One region of the Photobacterium sp. DNB23_23_1 genome, then DNA from elsewhere that is predicted to be linked to it. Evidence: predicted binding sites of a transcription regulator. Region 1 holds the regulator's gene; the other holds the start of a gene.
The links. The regulator MetJ, encoded in region 1, represses methionine synthesis genes. The targets are predictions, from matches to a motif close to TTAGACNTNTANANGTCTAA.

Region 1 (4,387 bases):
TGACAGAATAAGGTGGTGGTATTTGCCACTTTTGGCGTTGTGCAGCGTTTCCAGTGCCGGGGTTGCGGAGCCGAGCACGATCGGAATATTGGCCTGGCTGGCACGCATCACGGCCAGATCACGGGCATGGTAACGCAGGCTGTCCTGCTGCTTATAGGAAGCGTCATGCTCCTCGTCGACAATGATAATGCCGAGGTTGGCAAACGGGGTGAACAGGGCCGATCGGGTGCCGATGATGATCCCGGCTTGGTTATCACGCCCGGCAAGCCAGGCTGACAGCCGTTCGGTGTCGTTAAGCCCGGAGTGGATCGTCTCCAGCGGCACATTGAAGCGGCGGCGGAAGCGGTTGATAGTTTGTGGAGTCAGGCCAATTTCCGGCACCAGGATCAACGCTTGCTTGCCGGCCGCTAGCACGGGCTCAAGCAGGTTGAGGTAAACCTCGGTCTTGCCCGAGCCAGTAACACCTTCTAGCAGGTAGCAGCCAAATTCCGGATTGGCGTTGACACTGGCAATCGCCAAGGCTTGCTCCTCGTTGAGACGGGGTTTCTCCTCGGTAACCGCGAACTGCGATTGCCAGTGACGCATTGCTGGTGCTTGCTCGAGCGCTTCAATCCACCCTTTTTCGGTCAAGGCTTTCAACGTGGCATTGCTGACCTCTTCGGCAAGCAGGGCTTCATGGCTCAAAGCCCCCTGACGCAGCATCGTCAAGGCCTGGACTTGGCGCGGTGCCCGCTTGAGGGCCGTCAATGGTTGGTTGTGCCCCGCGTCAGTCAACTGCCACATTTTTAGTGTCGATGGTGATGCCTCACGGCCTTTTCGCAAATAGGTTGGCATCGCATTAGCCAGCGTATCGCCAAGCGGATATTGGTAATATTGGCTGGCCCAGTTCAATAGCTTGAACAGGCTCGGCTCCCACAGTGGCGAGTGGTCAAGTACGCTGTAGATCGGCTTGAGCTGGTTAAGAGGGAAATCAGACTTGTCTGTAAGGGTCATCACGATCCCAACTAACTGCTGGCGCCCAAACGGCACTTTGACCCGCCCACCGATAGCAGGCTGCTGGCCGGGCTTGACCAGGTAATCAAATTGCTTGTCCAGGGGAACAGGAAGGGCCACTCGGGCAATATTGGGCGTCATATATAACCGCTAAATCCGCATGTACTAAGATAGAGAAGTGTACCTTGCCCAGCCTCGGGCAGCAAAGCGGCGAAAAAAGGCGCATATTGGTTGATCTGAACTGTTTGATTGATTACTATACGCCGCCTAATTTGGCGTATTGGCAGTTCAGCCGTTACGTATATTTATTAACGCGTGTGGTGCCCGGCTTTGGATCGGGAGAGCGACACGGCCTTACTTTTGAGGTTATCCCATGAAACAAGGTATTCACCCAGAGTACACTGCAGTAAACGCTCGTTGTTCTTGCGGCAACACTTTCGTATTTAACTCTACTATGGGTAAAGACATCAACCTAGATGTATGCGACAAGTGTCACCCTTTCTACACTGGTAAGCAGCGTCAGGTTAGCTCTGGTGGCCGTATCGACAAATTCAACAAGCGTTTCGGTGCGCTTTCTAGCAAGTAATTGCCAGATGAATGTCGAAAAAGGGGATGCGCAAGCATCCCTTTTTTTTATGTCCATTTTTTCTACCGTAGTTTTGCCAGCCCTATTCCCTATTAGCATCTTGTTGCCTTCAAAGTTGGCAATTCCATCTTCTAGCCATCGCCTAATACGCTATATTCCCCACCCACCTCGGCGACTCACTCTGGGAATCATTGGATCGACCAGATGTTCGGTGCTAGGATTTTGTGCTGCCATAGAATATGATCTATGTCCAAAATCTAAAATAAAGTCACCCAAGTCAGGATTTCGAACACTATGTCTGAAGATTTTCGCCAACAGGCCCTTCACTACCATGCTTACCCTGTACCAGGAAAAATTGCCGTTGAGCTCACCAAGCCGGCCAATACCGTCGAAGACCTGGCGCTAGCCTACAGCCCGGGTGTGGCTGAGCCAGTGCGTGAAATTGCGCAAAACGCAGAGAATGTCTACAAGTACACCGGTAAAGGCAACATGGTCGCGGTGATCACCAATGGTACCGCTATCCTTGGCTTGGGTAACTTAGGCCCATTGGCGTCAAAACCTGTTATGGAAGGTAAAGCACTGCTGTTCAAACGCTTTGCAGGCCTGGACTCGATAGACATCGAAGTGAAGCACCGTACTATCGATGAGTTTGTCGACACGGTGGCGAACATTGCCGATACGTTTGGTGGGATCAACCTAGAAGATATCAAGGCACCTGACTGTTTCGAAATCGAAAAGCGCCTGATTGAGCGTTGCCATGTACCTGTATTCCATGACGATCAGCACGGTACGGCGATTGTCACTGCAGCGGGTATGCTCAATGCACTAGAGCTGCAAGACAAGAAAATCAATGAAGCAGTGATTGTCTGTTTGGGGGCTGGTGCTGCGGCCGTAGCGTGTATGGAGTTGCTGATCAAGTGCGGCGCCCAGCGAGAGAAAATCTACATGCTTGACCGCAAGGGGGTGATCCACACCCGCCGTGATGATATTAACGAATACAAGCAGCTGTTTGCCAACAATACTGACAAGCGTACGCTAGAAGATGTGATTGAAGGTGCGGATATTTTTGTCGGCGTATCGGGCCCCGATCTGTTGGCGCCGGAATCACTGAAACTAATGGCCGACAAGCCAGTGGTATTTGCGTGTTCTAATCCCGACCCAGAAATCAAGCCTGAGCTGGCTCATGCCGTTCGTGATGATTTGATCATGGGTACTGGCCGTTCGGACTACCCAAACCAGGTAAACAATGTTATCTGTTTCCCGTTCATCTTCCGCGGGGCATTGGATGTTCGCGCGAGCGAAATCAATGACGAGATGAAGCTCGCTGCCGTTGATGCTATTCGCTCACTGGCAAAAGAGCCTGTACCGGCAGAAGTGGTTGCGGCGGCAGGTGCCGACAAGCTTGAATTTGGTACCGAATACATTATCCCTAAACCGATGGATCCACGCCTGTTGCCACGTGTTGCCAAGGCTGTAGCCCAAGCGGCGGTAGACTCGGGCGTTGCGCGAATCGATATGCCTGTTGGCTATATGGAAGTGAAGTAAATCCTCCAGGCTGTAGCGCATACAAAAAAACCAGCCATGTGGCTGGTTTTTTTATCGTCATAAAATGCTGGCATTATGCGTAGCAGTTTACTTGGATTCTTATTCGTTGATATCTTCGTATGTGATGCCCATTTCTTCCATTAGCGCTTTAGCTTCAGCGGGAAGGTCGTCCGGTCGGTCTTTACGGATATCATCGTCAGTTGGGAGTGGCTGGCCGGTATAGGCATGCAGGAAGGCCTCACACAGTAGTTCACTGTTGGTGGCATGGCGCAAGTTGTTGACTTGGCGACGAGTTCGTTCATCTGTCAGGATTTTCAGGACCTTCAATGGAATCGAAACTGTAATTTTTTTGACTTGCTCGTTTTTCTTACCATGTTCCGCGTAAGGGCTGATGTATTCGCCATTCCACTCTGCCATTTGTTACCTTCTCAGCGATATAAAAGTGATGAAATATAGTATGCCTGAATTTTAGCGGGATTTACTGCCATAAGCAAAGACATATAGACGTCTAGAAGTGTTGACGTCTTCACTAATTGTCGCTATGTTGTTGCATAAAAGTTATTCGGCAGGGCCGCCCTGACAAGGAAAGTAATAATGAGTGACAAGAAGCTAGCCACCGTCGCTGTTCGCACCGGCATCGAATCCGATACCCAGTATAATGCTGTGGTTCCCCCTCTCTATTTAACCTCGACCTATAGCTTCTCGCAACTAGGAGAGGTGCCGCAATATGATTATTCCCGTTCTGGCAACCCTACCCGCAATACGCTGGCCGATGCGCTGGCAGAGCTTGAGGGGGGCGCGGGCGCGGTCGTGACCAACTGTGGTACGGCGGCGATCAACTTGCTTGCCTCAGCATTGATTGGGCCGGAAGATTTGATCATAGCGCCGCATGATTGTTATGGCGGCACCTATCGCTTGTTCAATACCCGTGCGGCAAAGGGCGACTTTAAGGTTCGTTTTATTGACCAAACTGATCCGACTGCGGTCGCCCAAGCGTTGGCACTGCAGCCCAAGTTGATCTGGGTGGAAACCCCGTCAAACCCATTGTTACGTATTGTGGATGTGGCGGAGCTCTGTGCTGCAGCGAAACAAGCTGGGGCATTGGTGGCTGTCGACAATACTTTCCTGTCTCCGATCCTTCAGCAGCCTATTGCGTTGGGGGCCGATTTTGTTGTTCATTCAACCACCAAATATATTAACGGCCATTCGGATGTGGTCGGTGGCGTGTTGATTTCCAAGACTGAAGAGCATGCCGAAGAGATC
Region 2 (4,387 bases), on a different contig from region 1:
CCTGCTACCGATATCTTGCGAGGTGAGAATATCTTCGTGATGTCGGAGGCTCGTGCGTCAAGTCAGGAAATCCGCCCCTTAAAGGTGTTGCTGCTGAACTTGATGCCGAAGAAAATCGAAACAGAAACCCAGTTCCTCCGCCTGCTGTCCAATAGCCCGCTACAGGTAGACGTTGAACTGCTGCGGATTGATAACCGACCGACCAAGAATACGCCGACAGAGCATCTGGACACTTTCTATCGCCAGTTTGAGATGGTCAAGGATCGTAATTTTGATGGCCTTATTGTCACAGGAGCACCATTGGGCTTGGTTCAGTTCGAAGATGTACTGTATTGGGAAGAGATCCAAACCATCATGAATTGGGCTAAGGAGCATGTCACCTCGACCTTGTTCGTGTGCTGGGCTGCTCAGGCAGGGCTGAAGCTACTTTACGACTTGCCTAAACGTACACGTAAGGAAAAGTTATCTGGGGTATATTGGCATCGAACCCATGATTGTCATAATCCGATCTTGCGTGGCTTTGATGATTCCTTTCTAGCGCCGCATTCTCGCTATGCGGACTTCTCGCCAGAGTATCTGGCAGAACATACTGATCTTGATATTCTAGCTACCTCGGATCAGGCTGGGGTATACCTGGCGGCAACCAAAGACAAGCGAAATGTCTTTGTAACCGGTCATCCTGAATATGATGTCGATACTTTACACAATGAGTATACGCGGGATGTTGGTGAAGGAATGGAGCCACAGGTGCCAGTTAATTACTACCCTGATAACAATCCGGAAAACCCGCCAATCGGCAGTTGGCGTAGCCATGGTCATTTGTTGTTTTCTAACTGGCTGAATTATTGTGTTTACCAGCAAACACCTTACGACTTGGATAAGTTTTCTGAAGCTAATTTCACTAAGGGTGAATAGCCCCTTTGGTGAGATAAAAAAGACCTGCATCTGCAGGTCTTCTTTATATAGCTGACCCAGCCGAGAACACATTAGGTGTTGTTTTCAGCTTCCCAGTGCTTGGCCTTGTGGATCAGGGAGGTGATTGTTGAGCCTTGGATCAGAATCGAGAACACTACCACCGAATAGGTCATGACCAGCATAATTTCCCGGACATCGATATTCTTATCCGGGATCACCATCACCCCGGCGGGGATAGCCATGGCCATAGCAAGGGCCAAGCCGCCTCGTAACCCACCCCAAGTCAGGATTTTAACCGACATCGGGTTATAGTCTCGGTATCGCTGGAAACCGAGATAAGAGAGCTTGACGCTGAGGAAGCGGCTCAAGAGGACCAATGGAACGGCAATCACCATCAGTACCCAGTCTTCTTGGTGGAAACTGAACTGCAGCATACTCATACCAATCAAAAGGAATAGCACCCCATTGAGGAACTCATCGACCAGCTCCCAAAAGTGGTCGAGATGATCTTCACTCTCTTTGGAAAAGCCGATATAGCGGGTCCAGTTACCAATCATGATCCCTGATACCACCATTGCCAGCGGGCCAGAGACATGGATGACATCAGCAAAGACATAGCCTGCCGTTGGTATTCCCAGGGTCAGCAGCAGTTCCATAGAGTGGTCATTGGTTGAACTGATTAGGTAATGGAAAATCAGACCAAGAGCAAAGCCGTAGGCAATACCGCCAATGGCTTCCTGTAGGAACAATTGGCCAACACCTAGTATAGTAGGGGCTTCGTTACCAAAAGCGATGGTAAACAGGGTAACGAAAATGACAAGGCCAAAGCCGTCATTGAATAAAGATTCGCCCTCAATTTGGGTAGAAATCCGTTTTGGTGCATCGAGTTTTTTTACTATAGCGAGGACCGCTATCGGGTCAGTAGGAGAGATCAGTGAGCCGAAGATGAGGCAATAGATCAGGTCGAGCTGGATACCGATAGCCTGACAAATGCCCCATAAAGCAAAACCGATAAAAAAGGTCGAGAACAAGGTCGCCGCCAGTGCCAGTGTGGTGATTTCCCACTTTTGGTCTTCAAGGTGAGGCAGTTTGATCCCCAAGCCGCCAGCAAAGAGCAAGAACCCCAAAATCCCTTTGAGCAAGAAGTTTTCAAAGTTGATCTCGCCAAGTTGGCTTGCAGCAATATTTTCAAGATAGAACCAGCCATTATGTCCGGCAACAATAATGCCTAGAGATAGCATCAATGCTCCCGCGGTAATGGCGATAGTGGTCTGCATTTTTCCTATTTTGCTGTTTATAAAAGCGATAAGCATAGCTGCTGCCGCTAGGAAACAGAGGGTGCTGTAAACTGACATCCCATGACCTCGATGGTGATTTAAAGTAAAGCTGAAAATTGTGTCAAAATATAAATCTATCACTGCTCGATAGCTATCACTAATTTCTTTCAATGAGTTAAAATTTAATCAATGAAAAGCCCTTTAGACGTCTAGATTTCCATTGTTGCTATGGTAGGATGTGAACTAGCTGTAACATTAGATAAGGAAGTAAAGTGGTGTTGATGGGCAAGGATTTATTAAATAAGCGCTTGGCAGAGCAGATCCTGATCATTGATGGTGGCATGGGCACCATGATCCAGGACTATAAGCTGGAAGAGCAAGATTATCGCGGTGAGCGTTTTGCCGATTGGCACATGGATCTCAAGGGCAATAACGACTTACTGGTACTGACACAGCCGCAATTGATCAAAGATATTCACGTAGCTTATCTTGAGGCCGGTGCTGATATCTTAGAGACTAACACCTTCAACGCAACCACGATCGCGATGGCTGATTACGAGATGGAAGCGTTGAGTGGTGAGATTAATCTTGAGGCAGCCAAACTCGCTCGCCAAGTCGCTGACGAGTGGACGGCAAAGACGCCGGATAAACCGCGTTTTGTTGCTGGCGTACTTGGCCCGACTAACCGTACCTGTTCTATCTCACCGGATGTGAACGACCCCGGCTACCGAAATGTTACCTTTGATCAGCTTGTTGAGGCTTACGCCGAGTCAACGCGTGCGTTGATCAAAGGCGGAGCCGATATCATCCTTATCGAAACTATTTTCGATACTCTTAATGCTAAAGCCTGTGCATTTGCGGTGGATACTGTTTTTGACGAAGATGGTTGTTCGCTGCCGGTCATGATTTCTGGCACCATCACCGATGCTTCTGGTCGGACTCTTTCGGGCCAAACAACAGAAGCTTTCTACCATTCTCTTCGTCATGTCAAACCAATCTCGTTTGGTTTGAACTGTGCACTTGGGCCTGATGAGCTCCGCCAGTATGTTGAAGAACTGTCACGCATCTCCGAATGTGCGGTATCTGCCCATCCGAATGCCGGCCTACCAAACGCGTTTGGCGAATATGATTTGTCCCCGGAAGAGATGGCCGAGCATATTAAAGAGTGGGCGCAGAGTGGCTTCCTTAATTTGGTCGGAGGATGTTGTGGTACCACGCCGGAGCATATCCGCCAGATGGCCGAAGCTGTGGCAAAGGTGAGCCCTCGCGCATTACCAGAATTATCGGTTAGTTGCCGACTATCTGGCCTTGAACCTTTGATCATCGAGAAGGATACCTTGTTTGTTAATGTTGGAGAGCGAACTAATGTTACCGGCTCGGCAAGATTCAAACGCCTGATCAAAGAAGAGTTGTATGACGAGGCGCTGGATGTCGCCCGTCAGCAGGTCGAAAACGGCGCTCAGATCATCGATATCAACATGGATGAAGGGATGCTGGATGCTGAGGCGTGCATGGTTCGATTCCTCAACCTATGTGCTTCTGAGCCGGAAATATCAAAAGTTCCTATCATGGTCGACTCCTCTAAGTGGGAAGTGATCGAAGCTGGCCTGAAGTGCATTCAGGGCAAGGGAATTGTTAACTCTATCTCGCTCAAGGAAGGCAAAGAGAAGTTTGTTGAGCAGGCCAAGCTGATCCGCCGCTACGGCGCTGCTGTGATTGTGATGGCGTTTGATGAAGTCGGGCAGGCTGATACCAGAGAGCGCAAGCTGGAAATTTGTACCAATGCCTACCGGATATTAGTTGATGAGGTCGGCTTCCCGCCGGAAGATATCATCTTTGACCCGAATATCTTTGCCGTTGCGACCGGTATTGATGAGCACAATAACTATGCGGTGGACTTCATTGAAGCTGTCGCCGATATCAAGCGTGATTTGCCCCATGCGATGATCTCTGGTGGCGTGTCCAATGTCTCTTTCTCGTTCCGTGGTAATAACTATGTGCGTGAGGCTATCCATGCTGTTTTCCTTTATCACTGCTTCAAGCATGGTATGGATATGGGGATCGTCAACGCAGGTCAACTTGAAGTCTATGACAACGTTCCAGAAAAATTGCGTGAGGCCGTCGAAGATGTGGTGCTGAACCGACGTGATGACTCGACGGAACGCTTGTTGGACATTGCTGCTGAATATGCCAAT

Region 2: a site for MetJ is predicted at 2,394-2,413, ahead of metH (methionine synthase). Genes of this name have one in related genera too.

What each region holds. Positions count from the first base shown of each region.
Region 1 covers NZ_JBNNXT010000003.1:149,436-153,822, forward strand. The annotation lists gene priA (primosomal protein N') at 1-1,134, opposite strand, end outside; gene rpmE (50S ribosomal protein L31) at 1,367-1,579, shown strand; gene ACVA53_RS03640 (malic enzyme-like NAD(P)-binding protein) at 1,874-3,124, shown strand; gene metJ (met regulon transcriptional regulator MetJ) at 3,224-3,541, opposite strand; gene ACVA53_RS03650 (O-succinylhomoserine (thiol)-lyase) at 3,719-4,387, shown strand, end outside.
Region 2 covers NZ_JBNNXT010000009.1:921-5,307, forward strand. The annotation lists gene metA (homoserine O-acetyltransferase MetA) at 1-915, shown strand, start outside; gene ACVA53_RS07855 (cation:proton antiporter) at 987-2,270, opposite strand; gene metH (methionine synthase) at 2,474-4,387, shown strand, end outside.